Regions from separate parts of the Colwellia sp. NW0002-52-1 genome, predicted to be linked through region 4. Evidence: predicted binding sites of a transcription regulator. Region 4 holds the regulator's gene; each other region holds the start of a gene.
The links. The regulator LexA, encoded in region 4, represses DNA repair genes until DNA is damaged. The targets are predictions, from matches to a motif close to TACTGTATNNNNATACAGTA.

Region 1 (3,221 bases), on a different contig from region 4:
CGAAGCTTTTTCTATTGAGTTATAAAATCAAAGCCATTAAAGAAATATATATTCATGGTTAGATATTATATTGCGTTTTTGTGTAATGATATTCAGAAAGTAGATTCATTATTGGTAATATAGTGATAGTGATAGTGATAGTGATAGTTTTATATTATCGGGTGTTTCTAACTTATTTATTCAACCCACAGCTAAGCTTATTTACAAAAACCATAAAATCAATAATAAATTTCAACTTTACACGCTAGCTCAGAATATGTAACTTGCTAGTTATAAAAATTTTTATTTATTCAGTTGCTACTCTTTATTCACTCTTTGAGGCATGTACCTATATAAAGTGTGTACATAGGTAAGCTTATGTATGTGTAATAAGCACCCACATTTTCTTAACTCCATATAATAATCACTAAACACTATGCGTAAAAAAAGCCACTTATATAGTGGCTTTTTTCTCTAACGTAACGTAACTTAACTTTTATTTTGCTACGGCAGCAGCCTTCTCATCAGCTTCTGCAGGTTTAGTTTTTGGTAATAATAACTCACGCAAGCGAGTATCAATTTCTTTCGCTACTTCAGGGTTTTCTTTCAGGTATTTGGCTGCGTTTGCTTTACCTTGACCAATTTTGTCACCTTTATAGCTGTACCAAGCACCGGCTTTTTCAACCATTTCGTTTTTAACACCTAAGTCTACTAATTCACCTAAGCTGTTAATACCTTCACCGTATAAAATTTGAAACTCAACTTGCTTAAACGGTGGTGCAATTTTGTTTTTAACTACTTTAACACGTGTTTCGTTACCAACGATTTCGTCACCATTTTTAACAGCACCTATACGGCGAATGTCTAAACGAACCGAAGCATAGAATTTTAATGCATTACCACCTGTTGTTGTTTCAGGGCTACCAAACATAACACCAATTTTCATACGAATTTGGTTAATGAAGATAATCATGGTATTTGACTGTTTCAAATTACCGGTAAGTTTACGCATAGCTTGTGAAAGCATACGAGCTTGCAAGCCCATGTGTGAATCACCCATGTCACCTTCAATCTCAGCTTTTGGTGTTAAAGCAGCTACCGAGTCAACTACGATAATATCAATTGCACCAGAGCGCGTTAACATGTCACAAATTTCAAGCGCTTGCTCACCCGTATCAGGTTGAGACACTAATAACTCGTTAATATTAACACCTAACTTTTCAGCATAGATTGGGTCAAGTGCATGCTCAGCATCAACAAAGGCACAAATTTTTCCATTACGTTGTGCTTCAGCAATAACTTCAAGTGTTAATGTTGTTTTACCACTTGATTCTGGACCGTAAATTTCAACAACACGTCCAAGCGGTAAACCACCAGCACCTAGTGCAATATCTAATCCTAATGAACCCGTTGAAATTGTTTCAACGTCCATGCTGCGATTATCACCTAACTTCATAATTGAACCTTTACCAAATTGACGTTCGATTTGGCCTAAGGCAGCTGATAATGCTTTTTCTTTGTTATCGTTCATTTGTTGCTCCAAAATAATTTAGGTGCTTAATTCGTTTAATTGAGCAAAGTATACTGTATAGTCGTACAGTATCAAGTTTTTTATTGATTTATTTTTTTATCAATAAAAAACTTAATAACCGGTACTTTTATCTTACTGATATAAAATAACTTATTTAACATTAGTAACTTTTGTCAATTTCAGTTTAAAAAGTTACTAATGTATTTTTTACTGTAGTTTACAGTACATGATTTATAATCGTGGAGAGATTTTGTCAATTTATATAAAAGGTGTTTATTTTATTAAACCTTTTATAGCTAATTTTGCTTGGACATTGAGTTTGGTATGAGTAGATTCAAATCAAGCGAGTTTTCTATGTACGACATACAAAAAAACCAAAGCAAAATTGCTTTGGTTTCAGTTTCAGTTTCAGTTTTTTATATCACTAATACTATTATTAACTTACTTGGCTAAGTGCCTTAATAACACCTCTAATTTCGGCTAGGCCTTTTAAGCGACCAATGCACGAGTAACCTGGGTTACCGGGTTTGTTAATGTCATCTAGTATTTGATGTCCATGATCAGGTCTAATAAATATCGGCGCACTATTTTTATTGTCAGCACGTGACTTTTCTTCACTCAATAATGCTGAAATTATTCCCACCATATCAACGTCGCTAGATAAATGCTCAGCTTCATAAAACGAGCGTTGTTCATTTTTGTCTCTACTAACGCCACGCAAATGAGCAAAATGAATACGCGCACCATATTGCTTAGCCATTACAGGAAGATTGTTATCTGGACGACTCCCATAAGTACCGGCACATAAGGTGATTCCGTTTGCAGGACTTGGCAGCTCAGAGAATAAGATATCTAAATCTTCTGATGTACAAATTATGCGAGGTAGGCCTAACATATCTCTTGGTGGATCATCAGGGTGTATGGCTAATTTAACCCCTAACTGCTCCGCTTTTGGTAACACCTGTGATAAAAAAGCGAACAAGTTTTTTCTTAAAATATCTTTTGTAATATCTTTATAGTTCGCCAACATACTTCTAAAATTATCGATGTTGTATGCGTCTGTCATTTTACCTGGCAAACCAGCAATAATATTATTAGTTAACAGTGTTTTTTCATCTTCAGACATAGCCATGTAAACCGCTTTGGCTTGCTCTAACTCTTCAGCTGAGTAATCGGATTCTGCATTTTCTCGTTTTAATATATATAAATCAAAGGCGGCAAACTTTTGTTGATCAAACCTTAGTGCATAACCACCATTGGGCAGTTGAAACTTTAAATCGGTGCGAGTCCAGTCGATAACCGGCATAAAGTTATAGCATATAGTTTTAATACCACATTGAGCTAAGTTTTCCATTGAAGCTATCCAAGCATCAACGTAGCGCTGACTGTTGTCGCGACCTAACTTAATATCTTCATGCACAGGTATACTTTCAACAACAGACCAAATTAGCTCAGATTGCTCATTGTTACCTTGTTCAACTAACGCTTTATGGGCCTGAATTTGATCTAACGGCCATACTTCCCCAGTTGGAATAGCATGCAAAGCGCTAACAATATCTGTAGCACCAGTTTGCCTGACATCATTAATTGACACAGGATCATTAGGACCAAACCATCGCCAAGCTTCACGCATTATTTTATCTCCACATCATTATTCATGATAATTTCTTATTTATTTAAGACACTTAAGTAAGTGTCTAACGCTAATTGT
Region 2 (3,221 bases), on a different contig from region 4:
GCCCATCCTCAGAGTAGCTTCTTCCCGGCGTTGCTGTTAAGCCAATCAAGTCGGCATGAAATGCCTTATCGTCGATGAAGTCTTGAACAACTTCTTGAAATTTTGGTGCAACAGCTTTGTGGGCCTCATCAAAAATAACTAATGTTACTTTTTCAGCAAGCTTGCTATATAAAAGTTGTAATTGTCTTGAGTCACTTTTTCGCAAACTTAAGAATTTATGTAAGCCAGCAACTACAAAGCCTGAATCAATACCACTCAAACTTTCAGTGGAACTTGAGTAAAATCCATAAAGGGAAGTAGGACGATTACCAAGAGATTGCCATGCTTTTGAAAATTCAGTGTAGGCTTGCGAGCAAAGTTCTTCTCTGTCAGCAAGCCAAAGAACCAAATTATTTTCAGATTGCCTTAAATGTTCGGCAGCTATATTCATTGCGGTGCGTGTTTTACCTGCCCCTGTAGGCAGATGAATTAATACTCGTTTTTTATCCTGTTCAAGCTTGGCAAATACTTGTTTACTAATGCTTTGCTGATAAGGATAAAGGCCATAGTTTGGTTCAATACACGTAATACTTTGTAATTCATTATTTTGTTCTAACTGACTTTCATACAGTGCCGTTAGCCCTAATAAACTAGCAAACTTTTCAGGGTTATCTCTAGCCCAACTAATAACTGCATCATAATGACTAGTGGTAACTTGTTTTGATTTAATTTTAAAATTAGGAAATAACGCTACCAACTGCTCAGCTGATAAACGCTCAATTAATTTATTACGTAACTTTAAGTCAAAAATAAACTCAACTTGTTTAACGTTCGCGACAGCTTTTGCTAATTTATGATTGTTATAATTATAAGAAGCCCTTTCATTAACTTCATTATTATTAACTTCCAAGGATAAAGCGAAATTTATCGATGACTTTGGCAATAAGCTTAGCAATTCATCCTCAGAAAAGTTGGATAAAACTTGTACAAGCATATATATTCCTTCAACAAAAAATTTAGCTCCCTCTAACTCGTTATTAGTTCAAAAGTCTAAAATTTAGCTTGATTCATTATCTTTATGAGAAAAACAGTACAATAAACTATAAATATCTACAAGTCGTTAGTTTAAATTACGAGACTGTATATATTTACAGCCTTTTGACTTTTAATTGCGTTGAACCCTTTCTCTTCTTCTAATTTCACGTTAACATCACCCTTGGACAAACTCTCCAGGAGCAGCAATAGCAATGAAAGCTAAATTTACCGGTCACGACACTTTTCCTTTACGGTATGGATGGTTATATAAAGCAGTTAACCATTTGAATTCCGGTGGTAAATTACAAACAAGTAAAGAAGATGAAACTCAACAAGCAATAATAAAGCTTGGTGTGGGTAAGAATATGGTTAATGCAATTCGTTACTGGGCAGAAGCTAGTAGTCTCCTTTCAATTACACGAGAACAGTCTAACATTAATTATTTTGCATCAGAAAATGGTAATTATTTATTTTCTGATTCAGGTAAAGACCCTTATTTAGAATACTCTGGTTCTATTTGGTTAATACATTTTTGGTTATGCTTTAATCAAAACGAAATGACTGCGTATCGTTATTTTTTTAATTATTCTAATGTACAGCATTTTGAAAAAACTAAACTAGTCGTTGATTGTGCTGAGTCGGCTAGAAGATTAGTGACGAACGAGATCGGCAATGAAAGCACGCTGAAGAAAGATATTGACTGTTTTTTAAATACTTATTGTAAAAAATTTAAAAGCTCTGCTGCTAAGAAGAAATTAAAAATAGATGAAGATCATTTTACATCTCCGTTATCTGAGTTAAATCTTATAAAAGATAATGGTGGTGGCTTTTATGTTAGTGATTTGATTGAGCGTCCTGAATTACCGGTTGAAATATTTATTTATGCATTAATCAAATTTACAAAATCAGAAAATGCAGAGTCAAATACAAACAGTGTAGATTTTGAATCATTACTAACTAAGCCTTATTCTCCGGGTAGAATTTTTAGATTATCTGAAAGTGGTTTGGGTCAAAAATTAGATGAAGCTTATGAGTTTTCGAATGGTGATATCTCCTGGATTGACTCATTAGGCCTTAGGCAAGTAAAAATTGAAACAACTGCTTTAAATTTTCCTGACAACTTTTTAGATCAATATTACGGTAATATTCAAGATGACTAGCCTACCTATTAATATTAATCAACGCTATAAAAGCTCCACAAGAATTGACGGAGAACTAGTTGATTATAAAAGCTTTATTGATGATTTTATCTTACATGGCACTGCTGTAAATGCGCTTGATACCTTAAGCCGTGATTTTGCAGGAAGTGAACAAAGAGCATATACACTTACAGGGCCCTATGGCTCAGGTAAATCAACTGTTGCACTTTATTTAGCTAGTCTCTTATCTTCAAACAAACAAGAACGCGCCTACGCAACTAAAAAACTTGCAAGAGCAAACGGCTTACTTGATGACCTTACTACACGTTTTAATGTTCAAAAAGGTTGGAAAGTCGTTAAGCATGTTTGTGGATTAGAAGCGCCTGCAAATTCAATTTTAATTAGTTTGTATACAGCTTATGACATTGAATTTGACCTAAACGAAGTTAAGATTTTAAATGACGAACAATGTCTTAAAGAAATTAAACTAACCTTAGCTAAAGCGTCTAAAGCTGATGGGGTGTTATTTCTTCTTGATGAAATGGGTAAAGCTTTAGATTTTCAATCTAGAGCTAATAAAGATTTACATTTATTTCAAGCGTTGGCTGATATAGCACAACAAGCTAAAACCTCAGTTGTTTTAATTGGTTTCTTACACCAATCATTTTCAGATTACGCCAAAAACAAAGATGTAAAAGCTCAAAAAGAATGGGCAAAAGTTCAAGGTAGATATCGTGATTTAAATTTTAACCCATCAATTGATGAGTCATTAATTTTAGTTGGTGATTCAATATCCAAAACACCAGAAATAACTAAAGAGCTAAAAGGTAATCATGCAAAATTAGTTAAAAATGTTGCTGTTTCGTTTGAAAAACAGGCACGGAACTATGACGCATTATTAAATACGTTACCATTGGATCCCTTAGTGAGCTTATTGCTTGGCCCAATATCTAGAAGACGATTCTCACAAAATGAACGTAGTTTATTTGGTTTTTTAGCATCCCATGAAAAGTTAGCCCTTAGGGAGTTTTTAGCAAACAATTACTCTAAAGGTTTTACTCAAGTTTC
Region 3 (3,221 bases), on a different contig from region 4:
TGCTCTAGATAGTTTCCTTGTGGAATATCTATACGATAAACCCAACTAGAACAGGCAGAAACAGACAAGGCGATTACAATAGCTAATACTCGAAACAACATGGTAATTATATTTATCCTTTATAGTTTGAACGGGGATAATAGCGAAGCAGGCTGATAGATACAAAATAATTTTTAGTTTATTTTACCCACTTGCTAAGCTTTACATTATCCAGCTAGCAATTCTTGTGCATTTGCTAAGCTATTTTCGGTAATTTTATCACCCGCTAATAATCGTGCAATTTCTTGGACGCGCCCATCACTAGAAAGTTCCGTTACCGTTGTTTCGGTGTGCTCACCATCGGTTAATTTCGCAACAAATAATTGCTGATGCCCTTTACTGGCAACTTGTGGTAAATGCGTTACACAAATAACTTGGGTGTTTTTGGCTAATTGTTTTAGTTTTGAACCTACCATTGCAGCTGTAGGCCCACTAATGCCAACATCTACTTCATCAAATATTAATGTAGGCGTAACAACTTTATCGGCCAAAATAACTTGCATAGCTAGGCTAATTCTTGATAGCTCACCGCCCGATGCGACTTTATTCATGGCCTCAAGCGCTTGCCCCGGATTTAAACTGGCAAGATAGCTTACTGTGTCGTTACCGTTAACGGATAAGCTTTCGTTTTTATCTTGGCAAATATCAATGAAAAATTTGCCATGTTGCATGTTAAGTTCGCCCATACTTTTGGTGATCATTTTGCTGAGTTTAGTGGCGGCTTTTTTTCTTGAATCAGACAAAGTAAGTGCCGCATGTTGATATTTTTGCTTTGCCGCTTCTATGTCATCATTAATTTGTGTTAAACGAGTTTCATCAGAGCTAAAAAGTTGCAGCTCTTGCAAAAGTTGCTGATGAAAAGCCGCTAATGCGTTCGGCGAAATTTGATGCTTTTTAGCGAGTAATACCGCTGTTGAGTATCGCTCTTCTATTAAGTTATAAGCTTGAGGGTCAAGCTCTAGGCTTTCATAGTAGTGTTTAATTTCTTGGCTGGCATCTTCAACTTGTATTAACGCTTCGTTTAGTTGCTCTGCAATAGCTTTTAAAGCCGGATCGTAATTTCCAAGCGCGGCTATTTGTTCAGCGCTGTGTTGCAAACTGTCAACAACATTAAATTGCTCATTCTCAGATAATTGCTGCACGGCAGTTAAGGTTTCGCTTAAAATATGCTGACCATTGCTTTGGCGCTTGTAGTCTGTTTCTAATGTTTCAAATTCGTCAATTTGCAGTGAAAACTCGTCTAATTCATTTACTTGATATTGTAAAAGCTGTTGCTTTGCTTCTCGTTGAATTTTACTTTCTTGTAATATTTTTGCTTCTTGATTAAGTTCACGCCATTGATGAAAGTAGAATTTAACTTCGTCTAACAAATGTTGATGACCGGCGTATGCGTCAAGAATGTTGCGTTGCTCACTTGCTTTAACAATTAGCTGATGGTCGTGTTGCCCATGAATGTTAATCAATAATTGGCCTATTTCTTTGAGCTGAGCTAGAGGCACCTGACTACCATTGATGTAAGCTTTTGAGCGGCCTTCTGCAGAAATAACACGACGAAGAATACATTCGTTATCAAGTAACATATCGTGTTTTTTCAACCAATTTTTGGCATGTTTGTTTTTAGTGGTATCAAAGGTGGCGGCTAATTCGGCTTTTGCGCAATTAGGCCTAACGACATTAGTTACAGCTCTATCACCTAAACATAAACCTAAGGCATCGATAGCAATTGATTTACCTGCACCGGTTTCACCGGTAATGGTGGTCATGCCTTGATGCCAATCAATGTCGAGAGAACGCACAATGGCAAAATTTTGAATGTTGAGCTGCAATAACATAAGCTTGTCCTAGCGCATTAATTTTCCAACAGACGAGTGGATAAATTAATAACTTTAATGATAAAAAAGATTACAAAAAAACAGATACTGTTAATTTATACAGTATCTGTTTTTTATGCAATAATTAATTTAACTATTGTTGAAAATTTATTCGAACAATGGAAAGTTCAGCTTATATTTTTGATAGATTTTTTGCAGAATGTTTTGGTCTAAAAGCGCTTTAGTTTTTGTGTCGTAGTAGTGTTTAAGTGCTTTACCTTTTGGGTCATCACTAAACACTAAATACAGTTTTGAAGTTACTAGATCTTGAATATAATATTTTTGTTGTTCAGCTTCTGGCCATAAAGCGAGCTGTGTTTCTAATATTGTTCGAATATCTAAGTAGTAATCAACTTTTTTCACTCTGAGTAAGTGTAAAGCGTCTTTACGATAGTCTGCACTAACGCCGTTTATATACGGTACAATCGAAGGAAATAAAATTTCGTCTGCATATCTTTGCGGCCAAACTCCAACTAAATTGCTAATTTCCTGTAAGGTTAAGTTAGTCTCAGTTTTTTGCCTTAATATACTGATTGGCTCGGTTAGTATTGGCACATCTGCAAATAAATATTTTCCATTATTCGGTAGTGCACCACTTATATTTGCTTGCTTTGTTTCTATTTCACGCAGTGCTCGTTTCCATGGTAAATACTTTACTTGAATATTATATGGCGAGTTATGGAATATAACTTCAAATAGTTCATGATAAAGCCCAGTACCGTCTCTATTTGTATAGTTTTGCCAAGCTTCTGTTACCCAAATGATGTCAATTTTTTCTTCTTTATCTTCGCTTGATGCGAAAAATGAAAAAAACAAAAAACTAAAGAGTAGTAGCTGGATAATATTCCATTTTATTTTCATTGTATTAATACAGTTTATTGCCCCAACTTAGTTTATTTCTTAAAACATTAAAGTAGTTATGATCAAGCGGATGAATTAAACGTAAAGTAAATTCACTCTTCTTGATGATAACTTCATCACCCGGCATAACCGCTAAAATTACATGACCATCGCAACTTACTTGTAAGTTTTCATAGTTTTCATTGGCTAATTTAAGTTTTATTTCGCTGTTGCCGTCAACCACAATTGGTCTACTTGTTAATGTATGAGGAAACATTGGAACAAGCGAGAGGGCATTTAAGTTTGGCGTTAAGATTGGACCACCTGCCGACATTGAATAAGCTGTTGACCCCGTTGGTGTTGACACTATTAGCCCGTCAGAGCGCTGACTAAACATAAAGCTTCCGTCAATGTAAACTTCAAACTCTATCATGTTGGCAACTTTGCCCGCATGCAAAACAGCTTCATTTA
Region 4 (3,221 bases):
TCATCAGAGGTAATAACAAAACGTACTTTTTTGTTAGTAGGAATTACTAAATGGCGATCAACCTCGAGCAGGTAATGTTCACCTTTATCGGCTGAAGTACCATCTTGGTTTTCGTACTGTTCACGTGGTGTAGAAAGTACGGAATAGAATTCGATATCTTGATCGAAGTACTTATAATGCCACTTCCACTGGGAGCCAGTAACTTGAATAGTTAAATCGGCATCATCGTTATTTTCCATATCAATGAGCGTTATAGTGGCAGGAACAGCCATAGCGATTAGTATGACGACAGGGATTGCCGTCCAGAGAATTTCAACTTTTGTGCTTTCATGGAAGGTTGCTGGCTTAAAGCCTTTTGATTTACGGTGAAAAACCATAGACCAAAACATGGCACCAAATACTACAACACCAATAGCAGTACAGATATAGAGCACCAACATATGTAAATCATATACGTCTCTACTGACATCTGTAACGCCTTTGGTTAAGTTCAGCGGCATATCTGCCCAAACCGAACTAGACAACAAGCCCCCTAGCAACAGCATACCTAGGTTACGTCTTTTCACTCGACATCTCCTTCACCCTTTTAAGGCAAAACAACACAGTTTCATCATGAAAGCCGGCTGTTTTGCGCATACATTTATTATTATTTAAGTGACGTATTATTCGACAACGGTCAAGTACGCCCTATTGTTATGTTTGTACGTTTTCTAGACTAGAATTACTTAAAAGTTGATCGGGGTCAATTTAAAATTTCAAATGCATTGAAAATAAAAACTAATAAATACAATAGAGTAATAACCCTAAACTGAATGAAAGGTCCATTTCTAAAAGGTTATGCTGAATGTTTATTTATTGTTCAAGTTGATTTTTTTACACTGAATAATAAATAATCAACACCAAAATAAATCTGTATAAAAAATCTACAACTCACGAGAATTTAAAGTAAAATGTGTATTTTAGTCGTTAACAAAAATAAGATAAAAATGGCGGGGGAAAGATAGATAAAAAAACAGATTAAACCGAATGATTTCAAAAAAAAACGAGTTTAATCTGTATTATATTGCAGGATTTAAAGTTGCTGGATTTAAAATGATGAAAAAATTTAACGTTTTATTACAATTACATCCAATCGGCAGCTCTAATTACACCGACTGCCAACCCTTCAATATTGAACTGCTGCGAACGTAAGTCCACTTTAATAGGTTCAAAGTCTTCATTTTCGGCATGCAAATAAACCACGTTGCCTTCACGTTTAAAGCGCTTAACGGTTACATCGTCTTCAACTCTGGCTACAATAACTTGGCCACTTTGCACATCAGTTGTTTGGTGCACGGCTAATAAATCACCGTCTAATATCCCAATGTCTTTCATGCTTTCGCCATTTACACGCAATAAATAATCTGCAGCAGGATGAAATAAACTACCATCAATTTTATAATGTTGCTCTACATGCTCTTGCGCCAAAATAGGTTCGCCGGCAGCCACACGCCCAATAAGCGGTAAACCATCTTCTTCCATAAATTCTTCTGCAAGGCGAATACCACGCGATGTACCAGGCAACATCTCTATATAACCCTTTTTCGCCAGTGCTTTCAAATGCTCTTCTGCGGCATTGGCTGACTTAAAACCAAAATTAGTCGCAATTTCAGCACGTGTTGGCGGCATACCTGTATCGGCTATTTTCTCTCTGATCAGATCAAATATCTGCTGTTGTCTAGGTGTTAAAGGGCGCATTTTCATTCCTTAAGCGACTGATGGTTAAGCCTGTATTTTTAAACAGTATTACTGTTATTGTATACAGGCCTAGAGTAAACGCAAGATTTTATTGTTATGGTATTAAGCGGTTTTATTATTTTAGCGGCTATAAACACCAATAAAACCAATCCTGCACTTTCATTAAATCAGGCATTAATTGTTCCTAAGGCGCTGAAATAATGTAACATTAATAAATAACCGATAAACATAAAGAAGTGAGTATGCAATCTAAAGTTATTAATTTTAAAGAGAAATTTACTAAATTTTCCGACCATTGGTCTCCTCGTGTAATAGCTGAAATGAATGATTATCAATTTAAACTGGTTAAAGTTGAAGGCGAGTTTGTTTGGCATAACCACCCTGATACTGATGAAGTTTTTATAGTTATTGAAGGTACACTGAGCATCGAATTTCGAGATACCCTTGTAACGTTAGAGGCTGGCGAAATGTACGTAATCCCTCAAGGTGTAGAGCATAAGCCTGTAGCTAATGCTGAATGCAAAATCATGATTATAGAACCTAAAGGAGTTGTAAATACGGGTGAGGCAACGGGTAAGCTCACCGCGCAAAATGATTTATGGATATAAGCTAACCTTCAGTATTAATAACCGGCAATAATATGTTTAGTATCGCTATAAAAATATTGAATCAATTCAAAGGTAGGTTTAGCAAAAAACTCCCTAGTGAAGATTAGCATTTCGCTAAATTGACTCGCTTCAGTTAATATATTGTAGCTATTAATTTTCAGGTAACCATAGACTGTAACTATGATAAAAATTCGCGACCTAGAATACCTAACGGCTATCGGTCACTACAAACACTTTGGTCATGCGGCCGATGCGTGTTTTGTAAGTCAACCAACGCTGAGTGGGCAAATTTTAAAGTTAGAACAGCGCCTTAAGTTAACTTTAATTGAGCGGCAACCGCGTAATGTTATGTTAACGCCAGCGGGTGAAAAACTTGTGCAGCAAGCGCAGCAAGTATTAACTGCGGCAAATAACTTTGAAGAAGCAGCTAAAGCCTTACTTGACCCGCTTTCAGGTGATTTACATATCGGGTTAATTCCTACACTTGCCCCTTATATCCTGCCGCACATTATGCCGGAGTTGAACAGTAATCTAACCAAAATAAATTTCTATTTACATGAAAACAGAACGCAAGATTTACTGCAAGAATTAGAAACGGGCAAGCTTGATGTTTTGATTCTGCCTTGGCTACCCGAAATGGCACGTTTTGAACGCTACGATTTATTTAACGAGCCTCTGGTAATGGCTACATCTGCATCTCATGCAATGGCAGAGCGTTCATTGGTAACCTTTGATGATTTACATAATCAAAAAATTCTCACCTTAGAAGATGGTCATTGTTTAAGAGATCAGGCCATGGGTTATTGTTTTAGTGCCGGTGCGGAAGAAGATCATAGTTTTCGCGCTACTAGCCTTGAAACTTTACGTTACATGGTG

Region 1: recA (recombinase RecA) is a predicted target of LexA. The motif match lies at 1,562-1,581, and genes of this name have one in related genera.
Region 2: AC27H3_RS01845 (DUF4007 family protein) is a predicted target of LexA. The motif match lies at 1,116-1,135, and genes of this name have one in related genera.
Region 3: recN (DNA repair protein RecN) is a predicted target of LexA. The motif match lies at 1,957-1,976, and genes of this name have one in related genera.

The regions. Positions count from the first base shown of each region.
Region 1 is NZ_BAAJLU010000001.1:73,462-76,682, forward strand. It holds gene recA (recombinase RecA) at 476-1,510, opposite strand; gene uxuA (mannonate dehydratase) at 1,947-3,143, opposite strand.
Region 2 is NZ_BAAJLU010000001.1:445,886-449,106, forward strand. It holds gene AC27H3_RS01840 (DEAD/DEAH box helicase) at 1-973, opposite strand, end outside; gene AC27H3_RS01845 (DUF4007 family protein) at 1,227-2,174, shown strand; gene AC27H3_RS01850 (P-loop NTPase family protein) at 2,167-3,221, shown strand, end outside.
Region 3 is NZ_BAAJLU010000004.1:38,905-42,125, forward strand. It holds gene AC27H3_RS05785 (outer membrane protein assembly factor BamE) at 1-101, opposite strand, end outside; gene recN (DNA repair protein RecN) at 207-1,871, opposite strand; gene AC27H3_RS05795 (hypothetical protein) at 2,019-2,771, opposite strand; gene nadK (NAD(+) kinase) at 2,776-3,221, opposite strand, start outside.
Region 4 is NZ_BAAJLU010000007.1:108,020-111,240, forward strand. It holds gene coxB (cytochrome c oxidase subunit II) at 1-545, opposite strand, end outside; gene lexA (transcriptional repressor LexA) at 1,123-1,737, opposite strand; gene AC27H3_RS09150 (cupin domain-containing protein) at 1,980-2,345, shown strand; gene oxyR (DNA-binding transcriptional regulator OxyR) at 2,526-3,221, shown strand, end outside.